One region of the Lacticaseibacillus huelsenbergensis genome, then DNA from elsewhere that is predicted to be linked to it. Evidence: riboswitches for the same ligand, from Rfam matches in the RefSeq annotation. Region 1 holds a riboswitch; the other holds the start of a gene.
What was found. A riboswitch is a leader RNA that binds a small molecule or an ion and turns the genes downstream of it on or off. The one in region 1 is predicted to bind lysine.
Positions count from the first base shown of each region.

Region 2: it holds a riboswitch for lysine, as region 1 does, so the genes downstream of both, LHUE1_RS00045 (amino acid permease) here and lysA (diaminopimelate decarboxylase) in region 1, are expected to answer to the same signal.

Region 1 covers NZ_CP120687.1:1,318,386-1,323,082, forward strand. The annotation lists gene LHUE1_RS05900 (N-acetyldiaminopimelate deacetylase) at 1-50, opposite strand, end outside; gene dapD (2,3,4,5-tetrahydropyridine-2,6-dicarboxylate N-acetyltransferase) at 57-761, opposite strand; gene lysA (diaminopimelate decarboxylase) at 771-2,120, opposite strand; lysine riboswitch at 2,257-2,436, opposite strand; gene LHUE1_RS05915 (aspartate kinase) at 2,942-4,321, shown strand; gene dapF (diaminopimelate epimerase) at 4,323-4,697, shown strand, end outside.
Region 2 covers NZ_CP120687.1:9,802-14,498, reverse strand. The annotation lists gene alsS (acetolactate synthase AlsS) at 1-1,044, shown strand, start outside; gene budA (acetolactate decarboxylase) at 1,111-1,821, shown strand; lysine riboswitch at 1,881-2,055, shown strand; gene LHUE1_RS00045 (amino acid permease) at 2,199-3,659, shown strand; partial or broken gene LHUE1_RS00040 (helix-turn-helix domain-containing protein) at 3,819-4,697, opposite strand, start outside.

The DNA.
Region 1 (4,697 bases):
GGGATTTGATGGAGCTGGCGGCGAATGGCAATCAATTCAGCTTCCTTCATTAAAGGTCACAGCTTTCTGAGTTCGTCGAGCAGGACGGTTTTGGCTTCGGTTTGATCGTTAACCTGCTTGATGACTTTGGCGGGAACGCCAGCAACCACCGTGTGTGCCGGCACATCGTTAATGACGACGGCCCCGGCGGCGATAACTGCACCTTCGCCGACCGACACACCTTCAAGAACCACGGCATTGGCGCCGATCATGACGTGATCACCGATTGTGACAGGCTTCGCTGACGGCGGTTCTACCACGCCGGCCAAAACGGTACCGGCACCAATATGGCAATGCTTGCCGACAATCGCTCGACCGCCCAGCACCGCACCCATGTCGATCATGGTGCCATCGCCGATTTCAGCGCCGATATTGATAATGGCGCCCATCATGATCACCGCATTGTTGCCGATCAGAACCTGGTCGCGGATGATGGCGCCGGGTTCGATCCGGGCATTTTCCGCTTTGATATCCAGCAAAGGAACGCCGGTGTTGCGGCCCGCGGCTTCGACATAGTAATCATCAAGCTTGGCCTTTTTCAGAATTGGCTGGATAATCGCCCAGTCGCCGATGACCGTTCCGGTGTGCTCCCCAACGAATGCGTGAACACTTTTTGGAAAGTGCAAATCAGCTAACTCGCCTTTGAGATAGACCTTAACGGGTGTTGTTTTCTGACTGTTGGCAATGGTTGAAATGATCTTTTGGGTGTCTAATTGTGCCATGATGGCCTCCTATTTGGTTGCGGTAGTAGCGTTGTTGGCGGTGGTTGCGGGTGCTGACGAGCTCGGTGCGGCGTAGTGGTGATCGTGCTGAATCAAGTCAGCGTAAGTTTCGCGCGTGACGACCAGCTGAGCTTGGCCATTTTCAACGAAAACGACGGCCGGCCGCGGGTTGCGGTTGTAGTTGGATGCCATGGAGTAGCCATAAGCGCCGGTGTCGAAAACGGCAACGACATCACCTGGCTGCGTGGCGGGCAATGGGGCATCGTCGATTAAAATATCCCCGGATTCGCAGTACTTGCCGACGAGATGGACATGCTCGGTTGGCTTGGCGGTCGGGTGATCGGCAACCACCGCAGTGTATTGCGCCTGATAAAGGGCGGGCCGAATGTTGTCGCCCATGCCGCCGTCAACTGCAACATATGGCCGCAGCCCAGGTACGTCTTTACGGCTGCCGACCGTGTAAAGGCTGTAGCCGGCGGGGCCGACAATCGACCGCCCCGGTTCAATCCAGACTGCCGGAAGCTGCCAATCAAGCTGGCTGCTTTGCGTCTTGAGGGTGCTCAGAATGGCTTTGACAAACGCTTCTGGCGGCAACGGATCATCCTGACTGGTGTAAGCAATCCCGAAACCACCGCCGACATTGAGCACTTGCGGGGTGAAACCGAATTGCCGGTGCCAATTGTCAAGGACAGCCAGCAGCTTTTGGGTGACGGCTTCAAATCCGGCTACTTCAAAAATCTGCGAACCGATATGGGCGTGGATGCCGAGCAGATTCAGATGTTCGTCGGCTAAAATCTGCTTGGCTGCTTCATCTGCCTGTCCGCTTTCAAGATCAAAGCCGAATTTACTATCGGTTTGACCAGTTTGATCATAAGCATGGGTGTGGGCACTAATCCCAGGAGCGACCCGAATCAAAACATCTTGTTGGCCAACTGCTGCGTTCAAGAGCTCATCAAGCAGATCCAATTCATGAAAATTGTCCACGATGATCGTGCCGACGCCGGCATCCAGTGCTTGTTGCAGCTCAGCTTTGCTTTTGTTATTGCCATGAAAGCTGACTTTTGCCATGGGAAAATCGGCGGCCTTAGCCGTGTACAATTCTCCGCCGGAAACCACATCGACGTGAATGTCTTCAGCCTTCGCGATATCGTACATCGCAATGGTCGCAAACGCCTTGGAAGCATAACTGACAGCATAACGGACGTTGGCAGCCTCAAAAACTTGTTTAAACGCGCGAATCTGGTGGCGAATCGCTTCGACATCATACACGTAAAGCGGCGTTTGAAACGTGTGCGCCAGCTGACTGGCCGCAACGCCGCCGATGGTTAATTGACCTTCTTGATTTGTAGCAAAATTCATATCAGGCATCCTCCTTGAGCGTTCACTGGGCCGGTTTCTGGCCCAGTGAACGCGTTACGGCAGGGCAATGGCAAACGAAAAGGGATCCTTTTGTTTGGCCACGCGTCAAACAAAAAGATCCCAACTTGCAATCTACTTGAATGATAGCGCCCCGCTTAGGTTTCTAAGCGACAGTACAGGATTTATTCAACCCTGGCCCAACAGGCTTGCCGATCCCGGCGCCCCCATTTCGGCAACCGCCCCTTTCACCAAACGTCACCGCGAAGGATCTCGCTCGATTCGGATACTCATGTTGGTTGCAACCTCTATCTGTTTATCACCAGACTATAATAAAAAAACGAAAGCGTCAAGAGCGTGAACTGGGCCGGTTAGAAACCGGAGTGTAAGTGGCCTCAGGCGTGATGGCCCGAACTTGGCCATTGCGCCTGAGGTCCTTACACGCAGGTTTCTGGCCCAGTGAACGCGTTAACGAGAGCAGCAGAGAAAACCAGTGAGCGTTAGCCATTGCGCTCAAACTCTTTACATACAGGCACGTTCCTGCACCAACTAACTTTTCGTCACCTGATACCCAAAACTCACTCGCCACCTGTTTGAGCAAAAAAATTAGAAACAAATTTCAACACTTTGTTTCTATGCAATGCCGGTAGAACATGCCGATTTTCCGCCGCCGCTGGGGGTTGTGTTTCTGCGAGAGTCTGCTAAAGTACAAAATAAAATGACAGAGTTCTCATTTGCAGAAACGAGTTGGCGAAACGCGATGTCTGTGAGCGAATAGCTGCGAGTTGCTTGCGATAGAGAACCCATTAGGGAGGCAGTTTATCGTGCGGGTCGTAAAGTTTGGCGGGTCATCATTAGCAAATGGGTCGCAGTTTGCCAAAGTTGTGGCAATCATGAAAGCAAATCCTGCGCGGCAGGTGATGGTGACTAGCGCGCCTGGTAAACGGCATCCCGGTGACGTTAAAGTGACAGACTTGTTGATTCAGTATGCCCAAGCGGTCTTGCGCCATGAAAATGCAACTGCAGTCGTTACCGAAATTGTTGCGCGTTATCACGCAATCGCCGATGATTTCGGACTTGATCCCCAAGTCATGCAGCAAATCAGAAAAGAACTATACCAATTACCGAAAAAGGCATTTGCCAATCGCGATTATCTTCTGGCCGGATTCAAGGCTCGCGGCGAAAAGTTGAATGCGTTTCTGATGACCGCCGTTTTGAATCATGAAGGTATTGAAGCTACTTATGGCGAGCCGAAAGACTTGGGCATCGTGGTGACCGATGATCCGAATGATGCGGAAGTTTCACGTGAAACTTACACGCATTTGGAAACTTTTAGTCGACCGCTGGGTGTGCTGGTGGTGCCTGGGTTCTATGGGTATACCAGTAAAGGTGCCGTTGCCACTTTTTCGCGCGGCGGTTCCGATATCACCGGAGCCATTCTCGCCAACGGTTTTCACGCCGACTTATATGAAAACTTTACCGATGTGGATGGGGTTGCCGCAGCTGATCCGCGTGTGGTGGCAAATCCCCAGATGATTCAGGAAATGACTTATCGGGAAATGCGGGAGCTTTCATATGGTGGGTTTGGCGTTTTTCATGATGAAGCAATTTTGCCAGCCATTGCGGGACAGATTCCCATTAATTTGAAGAACACTAATCATCCCGATGCTCCTGGGACCATGATTGTTCCCGAACAGCATTTTGTTCCGAAGCACGCCATTACCGGCATCGTGAGTTCGCAACACTTCGGCGCCATTTACCTGCATCGTTATCTATTGAATAAGGAAGTCGGTTTTACACTGAAGTTGCTGCAGGTTTTGGAGCGACACGGCATCAGCTACGAGCATATGCCAAGCGGGATTGACGATCTGACGATTATTCTGGATGATCGACAGCTGAACGAGGCCAAGCGGAAGGCTGTGTGCGATGAGATCCAAGCGGCGGTCCATCCCGATGTTTTGAAGTGGATCGATGATTACGCGATTATCATGGTTGTCGGCGAAGGAATGGCGCAGCGGACTGGCTTGATTCAGACGATTTTGCAGCCGTTAGCGAGTGCCGGTGTTCACGTGTCGATGATCAACGAAGGCGCCTCGCAGATTTCACTGATGCTAGGCACCTCGCGGGAGTCAGCCAATCGCGCGGTCAAGGCAATTTACAACGCCTTTTTCATTCCGATTAATCAGCGTCTGGAGGTACACTAACATGGTGACATTGCAAAAAGTTCACGGTTCCGAAAATAGTTTCTTTTTATTGGATGAAACGCAACTGACCCAGCCGTTGACGAAGACGCAGCTGGCGACATTGACGCAACGGCTAACCGACAGTCAGACCGGTTTGCTAGGCGGTGCGGACGGCGTTTTGGCGATTACGGATGCACCCGGAACAGCGGGGGAAATGACCGTCGTTAATACAGACGGCAGCTTTGCCAAGCTTTGTGGCAACGGGTTGCGGACAGTGGCGCGATATTTAAGTGAAAAAACCGGCCAAACATCGTTCCGGGTCCACACTGACTTTGCGGATTTGGCGGTCGCCAAGCAGAAGCCATTAGCAACCGGCGTACCGGCGTATTCGGTTGAA
Region 2 (4,697 bases), 1.3 Mb from region 1:
CTTTTGGGAATGCGCGCGTCATCAAGCGACGTAACCGAAGAGATTCGCGAGTTGTTGTCAGTCACCGAGTTGCCGGTTGTTGAAACCTTCCAAGGTGCAGGTATTATCTCTCACCGCCAAATCGACAATTTCTTTGGCCGGGTGGGTTTGTTCCGCAACCAACCGGGGGATATGTTATTGCAACACAGCGATCTTGTCATTGCGATCGGCTATGATCCGGTTGAATACGAACCACGTAACTGGAACGCGGATGGCAAGTCGCGCATCATCGTCATTGACGATGTGCCAGCGGAAATCGATCATAACTTCCAGCCAGAAACAGAGCTGATTGGTGATATTTCCCAGACACTCGATATTTTAGTCCCGTTACTGCGGGGTTATCAGGTTGCGCCTGAAAGCAAGCAGTATCTCACAGAGTTACAGGCCAAATTACAGGAAAGTGATGTTCCGCCAGCCCTCTCAGATCAAAAAGTCTTACACCCGCTCAGTATTGTGGCCGCATTGCAAAAACGCGTGACTGACGATATGACAGTTGCTGTGGACGTCGGCAGTCACTATATCTGGATGGCCCGCCATTTTCGGAGTTACGAACCGCGCCACTTGCTGTTTTCCAATGGGATGCAGACGCTAGGGGTTGCTTTACCTTGGGCGATTGCGGCGACTTTGGTACGTCCGGGCAAAAAAGCAGTTTCAGTGTCAGGCGATGGCGGCTTCCTTTTCTCGGGGCAAGAGCTAGAAACAGCCGTTCGTTTGAAGGCTGATTTGGTTCATATTATTTGGAACGATGGCCATTATGATATGGTAAAATTCCAAGAAGAGATGAAATATGGTCGGGCAGCAGGTGTCGACTTTGGTCCGGTTGATTTTGTGAAGTATGCAGAAGCTTTTGGTGCCAAGGGTCTGCGGGTCAATAAACCGAGTGAACTTGGCAAGGTGCTTGATGAAGCGTTTGCGACTAAAGGGCCAGTGCTGGTTGACATTCCGGTCGATTATTCCGACAATGCGGAACTCGGCGCGGCAATGCTGCCTGACCAGATTTATTAATCGTTGGCGGCAGGTTGATTCTGGGCGGCTGCAGGCCCAACCCTGCGCAAAAGGAGGGACTTCTTTTTGGAAACGGATCGATTGTATCAACATGGGACACTGGCAATGTTAGTGCCTGGTTTGTTTGCCGGAACGCAGACAATTGAAGCGTTGTTGCAACACGGTGACACTGGTATTGGCACGTTGACCGGCCTTGATGGCGAGTTGATTATTCAAGCCGGCAAAGTTTATCAGGTGAATGCACAGGGGACTGTTCGTGAAGTTGCAGCGGATGAGAAAGTGCCGTTTGCGAATGTTCATTATCAAGACGATGTTTCGGCCGGGAAGCTTCAGGGGTTGGATCTGACCGGGTTTCAGAAAGCGGTTCTTGATCGGTTACAAACGAGCAATCTTTTTGCGGCAGTTAGGGTCGAAGGGACCTTCACGCAAATGCACACGCGCGCTGTGTTGCCGCAACAACCTCCTTACCCGACGTTGACAGAGACGGCTTCGGGCCAAAAAGAATTCCATGCCGATAACGTCAAAGGCACGCTGATCGGGTACTTTTCACCGGATCTTTATGCCGGTGCGGTATCGCCGGGTTTCCATTTGCACTTTTTGTCGGCTGATCATCACATGGGCGGGCACATTCTCGGATTTGAGCTCGACAGTGGCGAATTATTTTTACAAAAGTTTAGCGACTTTCAGTTACACTTGCCAACCGATGACGAACCGTTCTTAAAGCAGCACTTTGACACGGCTAGTTTAGTCGATGACATCCGCAAAGCTGAAAATTGAGTTAAAACCGGGTGAGAGCCGGTTGCCGTTAGAAACAAGACATGATAACGTGAACCATAATCAAGATTAGAGGTCGCACCGCTCATCAGTCGCAACTGCAATGGCCTGAACGCCAGATGCGCAGTTGTTAAAGGGAAAGGTGCCGAAATGCCGGCTTAGTTCAGTAAGGCGGTGTTGGGTCAGTGGATAACATCTGCTGGACTGTCGCGACTATCGCGGGGCGCTAACAAATCGGATCACGTTTATTCATGACGAGAAGTAGAATAAGCCGATGGGTTAGTTACTGACACCCACCGGTTTTTTTGGTGCTTAAACGCCCTGTAACCGTAACAAACCCAACGTTTAACATCTCACCCATTCAGCAAAGGAGTACATTTGTGGCAAAGTCAGCAACGAATCAGGTAAAGCGAGAACTCAAAACCCGGCATCTTTCAATGATTGCTCTCGGCGGCAGTATTGGCACCGGACTTTTTGTCGCCAGCGGCAGCGCGATTGCAACTGCCGGCCCGGGCGGCGCTATCGCGGCATATATTGGTATCGGGTTAATGGTGTTCTTTCTGATGACCAGTTTAGGCGAAATGGCCACCTATGTGCCGGTATCCGGTTCCTTTTCAGAGTACGCCAGCCGGTTTGTTGATCCGGCGTTTGGCTTTGCCTTAGGTTGGAACTACTGGTTTAACTGGGCGATCACCGTTGCCGTCGATGTTTCAACAACGGCCATTGTGATGCACTTCTGGTTGCCGGATGTGCCGGGCTGGCTGTTTTCGCTGGGCTTTTTGGCGCTCATTTTTACGATTAACATTATTTCCGTTAAGTCGTTTGGCGAAACCGAATATTGGCTGTCATTAATCAAAGTGATCACTGTCCTGGTCTTTCTGGTCGTAGGTTTGTTGACCATTCTGGGGATCATGGGCGGACACGGTCCCATCGGCTTTAAAAATTATACGACCGGGGCGGCGCCGTTTGTTGGTGGGTTACCGGCAACATTAGCGGTTTTCGTGGTTGCAGGGTTTTCTTTTCAAGGTACCGAGCTAATCGGAATTACGGCGGGCGAAAGTGCCACCCCGGAAACCAGCATTCCCAAGGCGATTAAGCAGGTGTTTTGGCGGATCTTATTGTTCTATATTTTGTCTATCGCTGTCATTGCCGCCATCATTCCTTATACCAGTCCGAACCTGTTAGGCGCCAGTGTTGATCAAGTGGCAATTTCTCCGTTTACGCTGGTTTTTGATCGAATTGGCCTCGCCGGAGCGGCCAGCGTGATGAACGCCGTGATTCTGACATCGGTTTTATCGTCTGCCAATTCCGGCATGTATGCTTCAACCCGAATGTTGTGGGCCATGGGCGGATCCGGATTTGCGCCACGCGTTTTTCAAAAAACGAATACGCGCGGTATTCCGATTGCAGCCTTACTACTGACGACGCTGGTCGGTGGTTTGACATTTTTAACCAGCATCATGGGACCCCATGTTTACCAACTGTTGGTCGCCGCATCCGGTCTGACCGGATTCCTAGCGTGGCTTGGGATTGCGGTGTCGCATTTTCGCTTCCGCCGTGCGTTTGTGAAGCAAGGGCATGATGTTCATGAGTTAAAATATCATGCAAAATGGTTCCCGGTTGGCCCGATTTTGGCGATTATCATGAGCTTAATTGTGATTGTGGGTCAGGATTTGCAAGCGGTGCAACATTTTGCATGGGGACGCCTACTGATTTCCTACATGTCGATTCCACTTTTTATCGTTTTATTTGTTTGGTACAAGGTGAAGCATAAGACCAAACTGATTCCGCTAGAAAAAGTCGATCTTTCACCTCACCGCGAGCATCAGGCGACCAAGTGAGCGTAATTAACGGGTTACCTGATTGGCTTTCTGACTGCAGCTTTTCTCGCCATAGTTATGAATTCTCGCTAAACTAAAACGGCTCTAAAACGCAAATTGCTGCGTTTTAGAGCCGTTTTTTGATGGTTAACTGTCAAAATTTATTCGAACGACGGGAGCCTACGAAGGGGGATCGACATTTTGGGCTGATAACGAGGCGTCGGTTTTCTTTAGGTACAAGCGGCGAATCAACAAATACAGTTGGAAGATGGCGTCATCGCTGTCTTCGGCTGTCCAAAATGATGTGCCCGTGAAAACCGGCAGGCGCAGCGGCTTTGATGGCCTGCTCATTATCGACGCTGGTAATGACGAGGTCCGCTGTTTTGAAAACGGCACGTTCTGGCAATAAGTGGACCATTGGCAGATCGGATAGGAAATTGACGAGGCGCCGGTTCAGCAAATTATGATCAAGATAGGCCAATCTGACCCGTACGGTAGGCGTTTCGGCGAAGTAGCGCAGATAAGGTGTCAACAAATAGTAAAGTGTCCGTAAGAATAGATGCTGCTGACCAAGAAAATGCCGATATGCAGGCGTATCAGGCAGGGTGGCAATAAATTCCTCGAGTCCTTGATAAAGATTGGTTTTGGTGTAATTCAGCGCGCGGGGATTGAAAAAGTCGACTAAATGCATGAAGTCGCCGCCCAAGATTTCGTTGTTCAAGGCGATTCGGGTTAAATTGAGGATTAAGCCTTGTTCATGCTGAAGGTCAAAGACGGTGTGATGCCGAATATGATCACCTAAGAAGGCCAAAAGTCGTTTCACGAAATCCGCCGTAATCGTTTTTTGCTTAAGAACATAATGAATAAAGTCTTTGTCGGCTGGTGTGTCAGGTAAGAAGGTGATCGTTCGATGTTGCTGAAAATAGAAGAAATCATTTTCAGCTTTCATGAATTGTTTATTGAACGCCGGGAACATTTCTTGCGTATAAACGGAATGCTGAAATGGTGGGTAATCCTTGAAGATCCGGTCAAACGGTTCGTTGCCGGTAACAAAATGGT